Regions from separate parts of the Paenibacillus sp. 2KB_22 genome, predicted to be linked through region 1. Evidence: riboswitches for the same ligand, from Rfam matches in the RefSeq annotation. Region 1 holds a riboswitch; the other holds the start of a gene.

The links. A riboswitch is a leader RNA that binds a small molecule or an ion and turns the genes downstream of it on or off. The one in region 1 is predicted to bind thiamine pyrophosphate.
Region 2: another riboswitch for thiamine pyrophosphate. It lies ahead of thiC (phosphomethylpyrimidine synthase ThiC); the one in region 1 lies ahead of AB4111_RS26445 (ABC transporter ATP-binding protein).

The regions. Positions count from the first base shown of each region.
Region 1 is NZ_JBFRHG010000006.1:241,860-250,175, reverse strand. It holds gene thiE (thiamine phosphate synthase) at 97-762, opposite strand; gene thiD (bifunctional hydroxymethylpyrimidine kinase/phosphomethylpyrimidine kinase) at 762-1,574, opposite strand; gene thiM (hydroxyethylthiazole kinase) at 1,571-2,383, opposite strand; gene AB4111_RS26455 (ABC transporter substrate-binding protein) at 3,540-4,613, opposite strand; gene AB4111_RS26450 (ABC transporter permease) at 4,768-5,580, opposite strand; gene AB4111_RS26445 (ABC transporter ATP-binding protein) at 5,567-6,334, opposite strand; TPP riboswitch at 6,512-6,614, opposite strand; gene hisC (histidinol-phosphate transaminase) at 6,722-7,843, opposite strand; gene AB4111_RS26435 (ATP-binding cassette domain-containing protein) at 7,868-8,316, opposite strand, start outside.
Region 2 is NZ_JBFRHG010000010.1:48,880-57,195, reverse strand. It holds gene AB4111_RS29345 (zinc ribbon domain-containing protein) at 1-29, shown strand, start outside; gene AB4111_RS29340 (hypothetical protein) at 484-651, shown strand; gene AB4111_RS29335 (aspartate/glutamate racemase family protein) at 828-1,517, shown strand; gene thiC (phosphomethylpyrimidine synthase ThiC) at 2,047-3,831, opposite strand; TPP riboswitch at 4,252-4,365, opposite strand; gene AB4111_RS29325 (IclR family transcriptional regulator) at 4,513-5,256, opposite strand; gene AB4111_RS29320 (alpha/beta hydrolase) at 5,616-6,641, shown strand; gene AB4111_RS29315 (Fe-Mn family superoxide dismutase) at 6,801-8,081, shown strand; gene AB4111_RS29310 (hypothetical protein) at 8,235-8,316, opposite strand, start outside.

The DNA.
Region 1 (8,316 bases):
TCCTCTGTTATGGAGAGGAGAGCGATTGGTTGTGGGCTGTGGGCTGCACCTATGTATTTGGTGCAGCCCACAGGCTGGCAGTGCAGGGGAGCAGGGCTACGCCTGCATCCCGCGCACTGCCGCAGCGAACTGCGCAGCCGCTGCGCGCACGTCGGCCGCGCCCGCGATGGCGGAGATGACGGCTACGCCGTCGGCTCCAGCCGCCATCACGGCGGCCGTGGTATCGGGCGTAATGCCGCCGATACCCACAATCGGAACTGCGATGCCTGCGGCGCGCAGTTCCGACACCCCTGCGGGGCCCAGCACAGCGTGGGCATCCGCTTTGGAGCGCGTCGGGTACATGGGCCCGACGCCAAGATAGTCGGCGCCCGCCTGCACAGCACGGCGCGCCTCATCCACAGAGTGGGCGGATACGCCAAGCATCCGCCCATCTCCAATGCGGGCGAGTACCAGCGCCGCGTCCGCATCGTCCTGGCCGACATGCACGCCGTCGGCCTCCACCGCTACAGCCAGCTCCACATCATCGTTCACGATGAACGGGACCCCGTGCTGGCTGCACACCTCGCGAAGCCGCATCGCAAGCGTCATGCGAGCTTCGCCAGACAGAGCGCCAGTTCCCTTTTCGCGGAACTGGAACAGCGTAATGCCGCCAGCAATGGCTTGGCGCAGCACCTCGACAGGGTCTTGCGTCGTATTAACGCTGCCCATGACCAAATACACCTGCATCGCGCGTCGTACCGCCTCTGCATCCCAAGGGCGCATCACTGTTCACCCCGCTGTCTGCGCTGATACGCAAAATGATTCGTTGGCCCATGTCCGGCCCCAATCCCCAGCTCGTCTTCAATGGCTGCCTGAATGAATGCTCGCGCGGTCGTAACGGCAGCCAGAACGGGTGAACCCTTGGCTAACTCTGCGGTGATCGCAGCAGAGTATGTGCATCCTGTTCCGTGTGTATGACGTGTTACCACACGAACATTCTCCAGATAATGAAAAGACTGCCCATCGTAGAGCACATCCACGATCATGCCACTTCCTTCATCATGACCACCTTTGACCAAAGCATACGTTGAGCCCATCTGTACAATCCGTCTCGCAGCCTCTTCCCGCTGACTGAGATTCGTGATGGACATTCCGGTAAGTAGTTCCGCTTCCGGAATATTAGGCGTTGTGATTAGGGCATGGGGCAGCAGCTCTGTAACCAGCGCCTGTACAGCTTCCTGCTGGAGCAGGGGGGCGCCGCCTTTGGCGACCATCACGGGATCGATGACCAGATTAGACCAACGGTATTGCTGCCACTTCTCAGCGACTAGTCGAATAATCTCGGCACTATAGAGCATACCGGTCTTCGCCGCGATTGGCTGAAAGTCTTCTCCGGTTGAGTCCAATTGCTGGGCAATGCCATCGTAAGGGATGGGAAAGACACCCTGTACACCTGTTGTATTTTGGGCAGCTATAGCCGTGATAACCGTCATGCCGTATACCCCAAGCTCCTGGAACGTTTTCAGATCGGCCTGAATTCCTGCACCGCCCCCGTTATCAGAACCTGCAATGGTTAGCGCTTGAGCAATGCTCATATTGCACCTCCACGGATCTGAAGGACTTGTGCGCGTTCTGCCAAGAGGTCTGGTGTTACTTGTGCCAGTTGATTCAACAATTCAATCTGGAAGCTGCCCGGCCCCTGATGAGCTGTGTGCTCTGCCGCGAGTTCAGCTGCTACGCCATAAAAAGTGAGTGCTTCAACAACACTGTCCAGAAGATCGGCTTCCGATACCGCGATGGCAGTAAAAGCACCAATCACCGAACTGAGCAGACAGCCAGCACCCGTGACCTGAGTGAGCAAGGCATGACCATTACTTGTGAGGAATGTGGATTGTCCATCGGTAATGATATCTTCTTTTCCCGTGATGACCACGACACAGCCAAGATGTTGTGCTGCCCGCTCCGCAATTCCAATCCGGTCACCTTCACCTGATCCTGCATCGACACCTTTGATACTCCAGCTTTCACCAATGACATTGGCGACTTCCGCTACATTGCCTCGCAGTACCGTGAGACGAAGCTCACGAACGAGCATCTGAACGGTTTCTGTACGATAGGCAGTTGCGCCTGCACCGACGGGATCAAGCACCACAGGCACATGATGCGCATTAGCAGATTGGCCTGCAAGTCGTATCGCCTGAACAACTTTGTCATCCAGTGTCCCAATGTTGAGTACCACGGCGCCTGACATTTTGGCGACATCAGCGACCTCTTCATGAGCATAGGCCATAAAAGGGGACGCACCAAGTGCAAGCAAACCATTGGCTGTGAAGGGAGCAACGACAAGGTTGGTAATATTGTGTACCAGCGGATTTTGCGCACGAACACGTTCCAGATAAGACATATAATTTCCTCCTTGTTTTGAGTAACCCCACCGACAGAATTCCGATATGTTGGGTCACTCAGCAGAATAATAGGATATGAGTCTCCTTGCCTGAGTATGGCGCAGAGTGTAATGACAACAAGAGGTATGAAAGCAGCGGTAAAATAGAAACGTAAAAATAAATCAATTTCATAAACTCACTAAAATGAATTTTTGTAACTGAATATAGATAAACTGAATCTTCTTGCACTATGTCTGTCCTTGATTGAAACAGCTAAAGGTTGCATGCATAGATAGAAACGCTGATGTACAAAAAAGCAACAATATTAAAACGAAACAGTACAAAATACATAATAAAGAAAGTGGAGCCAGGGCCTGTTTCCAAACTCAGGCAAGCGATACGGTGATGGACGTAAGCGTCCAAATAGAGTCATAAAGACCAACACCAACATCACACCAAGACCAAGCTGGCAGCTCTTTTGGCGAATTCCTTGCGCATGGTCAGACGGTGTTTCTAAAGAACCCAGGACATCTTATTTGGCGGTCAAATCCTACTTTTGAAATGTAAGGAACGTCAGACACGTTATTTCCCAGAATTCCTTGATTAAAACGCTGCAAACGGCTGTTTATTCTGATATAGCGTGTCTCAGATTCCTTAGATTTCTGAGACTGCTTTAAATCCTTGAATAAGACGTCTCAGATTCGTTAGCGCTCGCCGCATGCTCTACTCTGAACACATTAAGGTGTTCAGCTCACGGTAGAATTGAAGATGTGCGCTAATGTACATGACCAAATGCATAGCACCAAGCCGCCCAAACGTATACAAGGTACTCGATCGCATACCATGTCAACCAAACGCATACAAGGTACTCGATCGCATACCATGCCATCCAAACGCATACAAGGTACCTGATTGCATATCATGTCATCCAAACACATATCATGCCACCCAAATGCATACCAACAAGCTCCCTAATTCACATCAAGCCACTTAGGATTGCTAAAAATTCTGATGCTCCAAAGCTTGCTCCAGCTAATTCCCTTTCGGAAACCTTTTACATCTCGCAAACCTTGATGCCCCTAACGCAACGGTCTTGCTAACTTTTCTTTCATTCCTCTTAGTTTCCGATCCCTTTCTTTTAGTCACTTTCGCTTCATTCACGTTGCTCTACTTTACTTACTCTCCTTGCAGATTAATAAACGCATCCTCGGCTTTCACCGAATCCGGAATCAATTCAGTTGTAACGAGCCATGCACGTACATTCTCCCACGACTCCATTTCCTGCCGACCAAACTTCTGACCGTCTTCATTCATAAGTGGCAGTAGAATAGCCAGGCTTTTGGTTTCGATCTCCGGGTCAAGCGGAGACGTTTCATTCTCATGAGCCAGCAGAATATTCAAGGCTTCCTGTGGATGCTCAGTCACATATTTTTGTCCTTCCTGAATCGCTTTGACGAACCGGGTAAGCTGTTGTTTTTTTGCTTGAATGCCAGCTTCACTTGCGGTCAGGACCAATTCATAATAATCAGGTACGCCATAGTCGACAGGGTTAATGGATTTCATGGCATGGCCTTCTTTCTCCAAAATCAATTGTTCATGGTTAATAAAACCACCCATAATCGCATCCGCCTGTCCGGAAGCCAGGGAAGGAATCAGATCGAATCCAACATCGACCAGATTCATGTTATCCGGGTTGCCACCATCGTGGCTAATCATCGTACGTACCATCGCTTCATACAGCGGAATCGAAGAATAACCGACAGTTTTTCCGTCAAGATCTTTGGGTGAACTCACGTTGCCATTGGCTTCGGTCAACAGATGAACAAGCGGGTGCCGAACAACAGCAGCAATCGAACGTACAGGAATGTTCTCGCCACGCGCGAGCAAAATTTGGGGCTGGTAGCTTAGGGCCAGATCAATTTTACCGGCAGCAACAAGTTTGAGTGAATCATTAGTATCCGCTGGCATCTGAATTTCGACATCCAGACCTTGGTCTGCAAAGTACCCTTTTTCCTGAGCAACGTAGATGAAGGAATGTACTGCATTCGGGTACCAGTCGAGCATGATGGACAGTTTATCTTTGGTGTCTGATGCTGGTTCTGTTGTAGACGGATCTGTTTGCTGTGCGTTGGTTGCGGAATCTGTTGTTGGCGTATTTTGGCTGGTGCCCGCGGGGCTGCATCCGCTAACAATCAGCAACAGGATTATGAGCATCATAGGGAGCAGGGAGTATATGCGTTTGTTATTCATAATGGAAGTTCCTCATTTCATTGGTTAAGGTTTGTAGGAAATGAACAGCAGGATGTTAACGGACAACGTGATGACTGAAACATAACTGCTGATATGTGAAAAAAGTGTTTGGAAATCATACTTCCTATCATTAAATCGGGTTCACTCTCGAAGATTATCCGGTCTTTCTTTTGCCTCCATGACGGCGTGTGCCAAACCGTTTCTCCAGCCAGGCAATTAATACAAACAAAACGATCCCGAGCAGGGATAACAGCACAATAGCGGCGAACATCGCGTCCGTGTTCATGTTGCTGGACATGCGGCGGCTGAAGTATCCGAGACCTTTGCTGCCACCGAGCCATTCGCCAATCGTTGCACCAACCACGCAGTACACCACAGACAACTTTAGCCCCGAGAAAAAAGAGGGAAGTGCAAGTGGAACCTGGAGTTTGCAAAAAATATCCCACTTGCTGGCACCCATGGTGAGCAGCAGTTCACGCTGCTCTGGATCGCCTTGGCGAAGGCCATCGTAGGTACTCACCACAATGGGGAAGAATGCGATTAGGAATACCACCGCGACTTTGCTCCACAGCGTGTAGCCAAACCATAGGATGAAGACGGGGGACAGGGCAATCAGCGGGATCGTCTGACTGATTACGATGAAGGGATATAACGCTTTTTCAGTCGACCGATTCATATGCATACCAGTTGCAAGTGCAATTCCGGCACCAATGGACAAGCCAAAACCAACGACAACCTCCATCAAGGTAGCAGGCAGATGTGTAGCCAGCAGGAGGTAGCGATGCTCATACAGGGAGCTGGCAATCGCCGTTGGGGCTGGAATGATGAAGGAGGGCACCCATCCCATACGCACAATCCACTCCCAGAAGACAAGCAGCAAGAGCATGAGCCAAAGAAACAGACCATAACGGGCAAGCCAACGCCTTACGTTATCCTTCATGCAGTCTCCCAAGTTACCTTCTCGCATGCAATTGTTCCTCCAGTCGTCGTCTCATCTGAACGAGCGCCGGTTCGTAGATCATGTCCGAATGTCTTGGACGTGGCAAAGGTACCATCAAATCCTGTAGCTGTTGGCCTTGGCGCCCCGGAGTTAACAGGATAATCCGATCACTGAGCAGCAGGGCCTCTTCAATGTCATGCGTAATAAACAACACGGTTTTGCCCAGGCCTTCCCAGAGCTCCAGCAGCCAGCGATGCATCTCCCGCTTGGTTAAGGCATCGAGTGCGCCGAATGGTTCATCCAGCAGCATGAGTTGGCCACCTGTCAGCAAAGTACGAAGCAGCGCGACACGCTGGCGCATGCCACCCGACAGCTCGTCCGGGTAAGCATGCGCGTAGCCGGATAAGCCAAATCTGTCGAGCCCTGCCAGAATATCCGCTCGAATTCTTCCCTTATCCTGCCGCTCTGGAGCAAGTTCAGCAGGGAGCATGCAATTCTCCATGACGGTTCGCCAGGATAACAGGAGGTCCTTTTGTGGCATGTAGGCCACCTGCCCCAGTCGCTTTCCTTCAGAGACCCAAGGAATTTCTATGGTTCCATGGGTTGGCTCAAGCAGGCCTGCCAGCAGCTTGAAAAGGGTGCTTTTACCGGAGCCGCTAGAGCCGATGAGCGAGACGAATTCGCCGTTGGCTACACGCATCGACACATTGGAGAGCACGGGGGAATCCCTTTTTCCCGGGAAAGCGTAGCTCATGTTGTGAATGGTTATGTTATTATCCATCTCGTTCTGTTCCCCCTTGTTATTCCAAATTCAACTTCAAACTGCGGGATCTTTAATTACACTCTTCTGATCTGCCCGCAGAACGCGAAAAAGACCCACCCATTTCCGGAGAAATGAGTGGGTCTGTAAGTTCAATTCACATTAAATTTCATCATCAACATGAAAAAATCCGCTTACTGAAAGGCCGCTCCACTTCCCTCCGCTGGTATGATCCAGATCAGGTTCAAAGGGTCCGAATCATTCGATTCGTCTCAGCCGTAAGGCTCCCCTAGTGCAATGTTCAAGATATGCAGTTGTGTGTTCAGCATATATCACATGCAAGTGGAATGTAAAGGGGGCGCTCGGAAAGAATGTGAGTACTGTAAGTTAGAAAAGTAACCCAGGATTCTAACCGCTTGAATGTAACAGCGAATCAAGCTGACCGATCAGACGGACAATCTGCTCAGGCGTGCCAATCGTAATCCGAAGCCAGGTAGGCATACCGAATTCGGTACCGCCGCGGACAGAGATGCCTCTGTTCAACAATTCTTGGGTAATCGGGCCACTATCCTGCAACAGATCAACCATGATGAAATTCGTTTCGGAAGGGATATAGGGTAATTTCCACTGATCAAAGGTTTGCATTAACGTTTCCCGTCCCTGACGATTGTAATCCAGGCAATGAGAGACAAATTCATGATCGTCCAGACTGGCCGAAGCAGCGGCTTGGGATGTGGCTGTCAGACTTATGGGCAGCTTGACCCGGTTAATGCCTTCAATGATGCTTTCATTCCCGATGCCATATCCGATTCGTAGGCCGGCAAGTCCATATATTTTGGAGAAGGTCCGTAAAATAATCAGATTATTGTACTGCTCCAGCAGCTTAACCGTATCCGGATAATCTTCACTTTCCGCGAATTCATAATACGCTTCGTCCAGGACAACCACGACATGGGAAGGAACGTGTTCGAGTAAACCCAGCAGGGCATCTGCCGTGAAAATGGTTCCGGTCGGATTATTCGGATTGCACAGCCAAATAATTCGGGTAGAAGCATTAATCCGTTGCCGGAATTCCTCCAGGTCCAGCGAATGGTTGACCAAAGGTACTTCATGTATGACCCCGCCTGCCAGTAGCGTAGCACCCTTATACCAATTAAAGGAGGGGACCGGAATGAGTGATTCCTCGCCGGGATTAAGATATGCTTGGGCGGTCAGGGTCAGGAGCTCGAATGATCCACTGCCAAATACCAGTTGGGAGGTACGCACACCCAGCCGCTCCGCAAGCTTATCACGCAGCAGTTGGCTGGAACCGTCGGGGTATTGTGCCAAAAGATCGGAGCCGAGCGATCTGACCGCTTCCGCTGCCAGGGGAGAAGATCCAAACGGATTCTCGTTCGCTGCGAGTCGATCTACACTTTCCAGTCCCAGCTCCCGCCGAATCTGTTCCATGGATTTGGCAGGTGTATAGGCTGGAATTTGATTTAACAGGTCTTTGACAGGAGGAGAGGGAACAGGTGAAAGGGATTGCATGATCATACCTTCTTTCCAATAGAATTAGATCGAGAATGATATCTGTTTCTGGGCAATCTGCTGTGCTGTTTCTTGTGGAGGAGTCAACAACCGATTCAGAATCAGATTTTCAAAATGAGCAAACCCGCTGTCCCGAACGCGTGGCCGCTCCAGCGTAATTCGGGTATCCATCGTTATATGACCGTCCTCAATTAACAGCACCCTGTCAGCCAGCGCCACCGCCTCACTGACATCATGCGTGACCAGAATGACAGTCAGACCTTCTTCTACCCACAAGCGTTCGATTAAACGCTGCATCTCAATACGGGTCAATGCATCCAATGCACCGAGCGGTTCATCCAGCAGCAATAATCGCGGATGACTCGCGAGTGCCCGTGCCAAGGCGACACGTTGTTTTTGCCCGCCTGATAATACTCCTGGCCAGTCACCTTCACGCTCTTCAAGTCCTACATTGCGAAGCGACTGGCGTGCAT
Region 2 (8,316 bases), on a different contig from region 1:
TATACATCGCTGTTCGTCAAAGTAGATAAAGCCAAGACTATACCACCTCAGACAGGATTAAAGTTTCATCGCATCCTTCTGTATATCATGCAAGCTGCCGAGTTCGATCGGCAGTTTTTTTGATGTTCATCCCATGATACAACCGTCTATAGTACCAAGTTAGTTAGCATGTAACCTACCTATTCAACCAGACAATATGCCTCATAAGCGGGTACCATTGACTTCCTTAAAATTGGGACTATTCACATAACAACCATTGCTATCCTCCCACACAAAACCTTTCAAATCAGGTCCTTTACTCCTGAATTTCCCTAAAACCGTTTACATCTCCCGAATACGGGGTAAAATCACTACAATCCAATTGGAATTACGCCTTAAACTCTTCTATTTCGTCTAACAAGTCACATGTACCTATATGCGCACCTGGCATGGTAACCAGTCGAAATACATAATTCAAAAAAATGTTTCAAAGGAGGAACCAAGATGATCCAAATGCCTATTCAGCAAATGATCCCGTACCATCACCAATATCCGCGCAACACGGCGACCACTGCTCCTAAAAAGGAGAATGAGAACACTCAAGGTCTATCCTTTCATGAAATTTTACAGCAAAAAATGGCGAAGAAAAATGCTTCTCCTTCCCTTAGATAAAATGAAAGCCGGACGATTGCCAGTCCGGTTATGAACCGTCTTTCCGCAGCTTGGCGGGAGGGCGGTTATTGGCGTTGAGCAGCGAACAACTGTACAGTTCTCAGACATGTTTCTATAATGGTTTAAATATCTATGAGATCCATGACACATACGAACTGGAAAAGGGGATTTAGCACATGATCACCATCGGTTGTTTTCACGCTCATTATTCCAACATCGCTTTAATTGAAGAGACGCTTGCTGCTTATGAAGTTGAATTGGTCCATTACGTCGATCCAGGTCTGGATCGTCTTAAACATGACGCTGACTTTTCCGATGTCTTCATCCACGAGAAAGTAGCCCAGACGCTCCGATGGATCGCCGAGTGTCATGCCGATGCCATTCTGGTCACGTGTACCCTGTTTGCGACAGTACTGGAGCAGGAATCCACACAGGTTCCTGTGCCTGTGATCGGCATAGATGATCCGCTATTGCAGGAGATGCGGCGAGTACCGGGAGATTACATCATCGTGTTCACCAACCCGGCAACCATTGAAGGAACGATGGCACGGGTGAATCAGGCGTTACAGCAAGCGGATGAGAATGGGCAGCCACACGTTGCCAAGGCATCTCAGACGGAAGCTGTGTGTATCCCTGGGACGTTTGAGTTGATTATGCGTGGAGATCAGCAAGGGTATCTCGAAGCGGTACGTGAGGGATTACAGCAGATTGCTGAGCAGTATCCGGGTAAAGCGGTAGTGGCAGCCCAACTGTCTATGGCTCCCGCAGCTGCTCAGGTTACAGCAGACACGGGCATTGCGATCCATAGTCCGCTGGCATTGCTTGCGGCGTATTTGGAGAGGAATTTGGGCGTGGCTCGACAGTAGTAGCTGATTTGGAGTGACATATTACAATCACTAAAAACATGTGAAAACCAGTATGTAGGCTCCTTTGCAAAATAAAAATGCTCTCGAACAAGAGCATTTCAAATGGTATAATCACTTTGTACAGCCAATTTGTGGTGGGAAATAGGCTTGCCTCCAGTGGGAGGTGATCCTATGAACTTCTCTTTTAACGACGTAATCGTGTTCGCGATGTTAATTATTGCGCTCCTGACATACATCGATCGTAAAAAGAAGTGACCCGCCACAGGTTGACGGCCTGACGGGTCACTTCATCTGAACTTGCTGCACTCGGAGGAATACCCACCGCAAATGCTGTGCAGGAGTAGCCATTGGCCTGGCTACTCTTATTGGTGTTTACTTACATTCATTTTATTAAACATCTGCTAGACAATCAACCATAATACTGATAAAAAGTATTATGAAGCTGATCAATAAGAGAAAAATACGACATGATAGCAGTATTCTCCCCTTCAAACGATGTCAGACTGCCAAGGTTAAGCTGAACCAGCGCCTAGGACCGTGTCCGATATTCCTCAGCCTTTTCCTGCATGCCCGCTGCTACAGCCTCATTCTCGGACAATCCTTTATCTGCCGCAAAGGCACGAATGTCCTGCGTAATGCGCATGCTGCAGAACTTTGGTCCGCACATCGAGCAGAAATGAGCTTCTTTGGCTCCTTCTGCCGGCAGCGTCTCATCATGGTAGGATAAAGCCCGTTCCGGGTCCAGTGACAGGTTGAACTGGTCTCTCCAGCGGAACTCGAAGCGCGCCTTGGACAATGCATCATCCCGGCGCTGAGCACGCGGATGACCTTTCGCCAGATCGGCAGCATGAGCTGCAATCTTGTAGGCAATAACCCCTTCCCGTACATCATCCTTGTTGGGCAGGCCCAGATGTTCTTTTGGCGTGACGTAACAGAGCATGGACGTGCCAAACCAGCCAATCATAGCCGCACCAATGGCGGACGTAATATGATCGTATCCCGGGGCAATATCGGTCGTTAGCGGCCCAAGTGTGTAGAACGGTGCCTCTTGGCATATCTCCATCTGTAGGTCCACATTCTCTTTGATCTTGTGCATCGGTACATGACCCGGGCCTTCGATCATTACCTGCACATCATGCTTCCACGCGATCTGCGTCAGTTCCCCGAGCGTAGCCAGTTCCGCCATCTGTGCTTCGTCATTGGCATCGTAGATACTGCCTGGACGTAGTCCATCTCCCAGCGAGAACGCCACATCATACCTTTTCATAATCTCGCAGATTTCTTCAAAATGAGTGTACAAAAAATTCTCCTGATGATGTGCCAGGCACCATGCTGCCATAATGGAACCGCCCCGGGACACAATGCCTGTCATGCGCTTGGCGGTCATTGGGATATAACGCAGCAGCACGCCTGCATGAATCGTAAAGTAGTCCACGCCCTGCTCTGCCTGCTCAATGAGCGTGTCACGGTATAATTCCCAGGTCAGCGCTTCAGCCTCGCCATTCACCTTCTCCAGCGCCTGATACAGCGGCACCGTGCCAATCGGCACAGGTGAATTGCGGATGATCCATTCCCGGGTAGTATGAATGTTTTTACCTGTGGACAGATCCATCACGGTATCCGATCCCCAGCGTACCGCCCAAGTCATCTTCTCGACCTCTTCCTCGATGGAAGAGGATACGGCAGAATTACCAATGTTGGCATTGATCTTCACGTGAAAATGACGACCGATCAACATTGGCTCACTCTCTGGATGATTGATGTTGGATGGCAGAATCGCCCGTCCACTCGCCAGCTCCTGCCGTACAAATTCCGGTTCCACGCCCTCACGAATGGCGGCGAACTCCATCTCTGATGTAATGACTCCCTGCCTCGCGTAATGCATCTGGGTCACACAGCGTCCTGGCTGTGCCCGCAGTGGTTTGCCACGTAATCCAGGGTACTCTTCGGTGCTGGCTCTCTTTCCGTCGGGTTTTAGTCCGTTATCCTCCGGTTTAACCGTACGGCCCTGATAAGCTTCAACATCGCCGCGCTCTGTGATCCAACGGGTGCGCAGGGCTGGCAGACCTGCACGGATATCCGCATGAAATGCGGGATCGGTCATGGGGCCGCTCGTATCGTAGACACGCAGCGGTTCGTTATGCTCCACCCCTTGGGGAGTATTCGTGTCATGAAGGGCTATCTCACGTTCCGGTACAGCAATGTCCGACCGTGAGCCCTGAATGTAGACTTTGCGGCTGCCCGGAAAGGGCTGAACCCGTCCGGCCGCTCCTGTTTCTTTTTCCACCTGCTGACCGTTATGTTCCTGTTCCATCGCTTGTTGTCCCGTTTGATTTCCAATACTCATGTTTACTCGTCTCCTCCTCCGTGTTCGTTCGCTTGGTTTGGTTGGTAGCATCATTGCTCGCTTACACACCTATCCCAAATCATGCAGAGCGCAGAGAAGAAAGAGCGATCCTTTACCAGACCAGCGGAGACATTATTCATGTACAGTTAACGACAGAACGGAGGGTACCACAGATCATGAACCTGTGATAGCATCTCTCTTCATCCAAGCCCACTTTCGCAGGTTATTGAAAAAGCAGTCCATGGAATGTGTATTATCTCGCCCGTTCACTGTATATAAAAAAAGCCAGTCCCCTAAGGAACCGACTTTAATGTCCATCACCAATAATGCTCCTGGTTGCAGCTCCATAACGGAGTTCTGCAAGAGTCACACATGTGGTGGTTGTGGTCATATCGCCGATTACTTCCCTACGCTGGTATGATCCAGATCAGGTGCTAAGGGTCCGGAATCTCATGCGATTCCGTCTCAGTCCGGACAATTCGGACTCCCCCAGTAACGTTAAAAGTTGCGGCATACATAAGCCGCCGTTCATATTCAATAAAGCTGGCCCCGCTGGGCCGTCCATTACAGAGTAGCGCAACCGGAACATAAAAACAACCTTTATATTCCAGAACACCAACTCAATTGGAGAAAAACCTTACATCAACATCAGGATAGCATGAGCCCCATCTGCGTAGCAGCTTCCTTTAGCACCGGTGCGTATTCATGCAATGTCTCCTGCGAGAGTCGACTAACAGGCCCTGAGACCGAGAGGGCAGCCGCAATATTGCCTCTACGATCCATAATAGGTACAGATACCGCGGCAGCTCCCGGCTCACGCTCCTCATAACTCGTCGCATATCCGTTATCCCGGATATCTCCCATTTGCGCCAAATACACCGCCGGATCAATAAACACCGGCCATTCCGGCCCGTTCATCAGTTCCTCACGATCCTCATCCGTGGCAAACGCCATCAAGACTTTGCTGGAAGCGCCCACAGACAGCGGAAGTCTAACACCAACGGGAGCGACTCGGCGAATCGCCTGATCACTTTGCACAGCTTGAATCCGTATCCTTTCACTCCCATCACGCAAGTACAGACTTACCGTCTCCCCCAATCGATCTCTCAGTCGCTCCATCGCAGGCAGCAGCAGAATAGCGGGATCATCACTGCGAGACATATGAGCCGACAGCTCCCAGATTCGGATGCCAAGTCGATACTTCTCTGTTGCTGCATCGCGGATTACGAACCCTCGATCCTCCAGTGTAGCCATCAAACGGTGCACTGTACTTTTGTGCAGGCCGATCTGGCTGGCAATCTCGGTGAGCCCCAGATCACTGCGTGTGGTAAAACATAATAATATATCCAGCGCCCGTTCCACAGCCCGGACGGTTAACTTACGATCTTCCATGGCATAATGCCCTCCTCATGTTTCATCACATGAAACTTGGTTACATAAATTATATGAGAAACGGTCTCATCTGTAAACCAAAAAGAGCCAAAATTGAAATAGGCCAACGTGTAAATTTTTCCTTTTTATAAGACTTAATCCCCTGTAATTTACACACTAAGGTAATGTTACCCATATATCTTAAGAACTATATAACAATTGCGTAACAAATGCCCTCAATCAATTGACTTTGACTATATTGGAACATACGATAAAGATATATTACATTAAGATATCGCTCTGAAGCAGGCTCTGAAATAGACGCAATTCTCTTTTCATGTCGTTGTTATCTTCAACCGAACTTCAAAGGAGGGGCATTCATGTATCCAACATCCCAGAGCGAAGCCCCGCTGCAAACAAAAGTGTCCGATATGCCCTCTTCCCTATCACCGAGGCTGATTCGGTTCAAACATATTATCGTAGCGTTGCTGCTCTCCGTTGTATTTTTTCTACTGTTTTGTTTTATTGCACTGCACGGTTACATCGCATGGGTATTATCCAACCCGACTGTAGCGCCTGTCTTCTCCAATCCGATGCAGGCCAAGAACATGAAGTACGAAGACATCACGTTCCCGGCAGCAGACGGTAGCCGGACGATGCAAGGATGGTATATACCTGCTGACAATGCCGCAAGCAAAACGATTATTTTCAGTCACGGCTATGGTGCCAATCGTGAAGAAACATGGGTACCCATGTATGACCTGGCACACTATGCCCATCAACTTGGGTTCAACGTCGTCATGTTCGATTATGGCTTCGCCTCCCAGGTGAACAAAGCTGTAGCCACAGGTGGCAAGGCTGAGTCACAGCAATTGCTGGGTGCCATCCAGTTCGCCAAGCAGCGCGGTGCGCAGGAACTGGTAGTCTGGGGTTTCTCCATGGGTGCCGGTACGGCGCTTCAAACCGGACTGATTACACAAGAAGTGGATGCGATGATTCTGGACAGTACGTTCCTGCTTGAGCCGGATACGCTGTACCACAACATTCATAACCAGATCGATCTCCCGCGTCAGCCTACACTGGAGATCATGAAGCTGTTGTTCCCTGTTCTGAATGGTACCGGATTGCAACAGATTCCATACCAGGAAGTGAAAAAGGAAGATTATCCGTTCCCGATTTTCTTCATACATGGTACGGAAGATGAGAAAGCGCCTTACCCTATTGCAGAACAGCTCGCCGCCAACCAGACCAATCCGTACTCGGATGTATGGATTGTCCAGGATGCGCACCATGAGTTGATCTTCCGGGAGCATCCAAAGGAATATCTGCGCCGTGTCTCGACTTTCCTGAGTCATGTAACGAAAACAAGCAGTGACGATGTTCAAAACACCAATAGTGGAGAATAATCAAATCCTAATCATTCGGATTTTCCGTTGATTTTTGAACCCCTCAGGGGCTCTTTTTTTGCACTCATAGGACAACAGCCCGGCTGAATATACTCTTGGGACGCATGAAGCAACGGTCTACATATGCGATGAAATTCAACTGAAGGAGGTCCATCATATATGAACTGGGATGGATATGGTCACTTGCTGCCTCTGCGGACCTTGGAAGAAATCCGTTTCTGGAAAGAGCAGGAGAAAGAACATACACTCGTCATTCGTGCACTGGTGCCCGATCTGGAGCCCCCATACGTCAAGCTGCTGGAGGAATGGGAGGCTACCTTTGCGAACAGTGAGCGAGTAGCGAATCAGCTGTTAAAACAACTATTACCCGCAACCCATCCACCTGCTCCCTACATGGTTCGTTGTATTGATCAACTTGTGTCGGCTGCTCGGCAGCAATCGAGAGAGTTCATCAAACAGCTGTATGTTCTTCTGGAACAAAGTGCTGCGGTGCAAGCTGTTCCGCTTGCCAAAGTACTTATTCTGCATTTTATCCGCGAATCAGAGTATTTTCTGGGCGTATTGGATACGCTTGGCCAACCTAGCATCATGCGAGAAACAAATTTGGAGCCGTCACTTTTTCTGGAGAATGCACTGCATACGTCAGGGTCAAATAGCATCCATCGCCAAGCTTCAGAAGCTCCAACTTCTCCAGAGGGGAATGTAAACGCACCTGCTGCTTCAGCGCAGATCCAATCCGCAACCGTTCAATCACCTTCTACCGAAACAACACAAGCCATGCCCAGCTCTACAGCAACTCCCGTAAAAGAAAAGCCGGTACCTATTGGAGGACACACACTGCCACCCCTTCCCTATGCGTACAATGCGCTGGAGCCACATATTGATGAACTGACGATGCGTATCCATCATGACAAACACCATCAATCTTATGTGGACGGACTAAATGTAGCAGAGAAGAAACTGGCAGAATCGCGAAAAAAGAATAATTTTGAACTCATCAAGCACTGGGAACGTGAACTCGCCTTTAACGGAGCAGGCCACTACCTGCATACGATCTTCTGGACAATTATGAACCCTGCTGGCGGCGGTAAACCTTCCGGTATGCTCGCAGAGCAGATCAAGCGGGATTTCGGAAGTTATGAAGCGTTCAAGAATCAATTCACGGAAGCTGCGAACAAAGTGGAAGGCAGTGGCTGGGCGATGCTTGTCTGGAGCCCGAGAGCACATCGTTTGGAGATTTTGCAGGCGGAAAAACACCAGAACCTGTCCCAGTCGGATATCGTACCGCTCCTGCCACTGGATGTGTGGGAACATGCCTACTATCTGAAACACCAGAATGAACGCAAAAAGTATATTGAAGACTGGTGGAATGTCGTCTACTGGCCGGCTGTTGCTGAGCGTTACGAAACGGCACGCAAGTTGTTGTGGCCACCTTATTAAGCTTGGGGTTAGATGGATTAGAGGAAAAAGAGATATCTCCAGCCGAGTGACTGAAAGATATCTCTTTTTGGTGTATACAAAAAAGCAAGCCTCTTATAATAGAGACTTGCTTATATTTTGAGAGACTTGCTATTTCAAAATGCTCAAGCTCACTTAAGAAGCACAGCCCTCGCACGCCACATAGTTGTCGCCAACCTGTTTGCTAATAGCGATCAGATCGCCCAGCTTGATATCT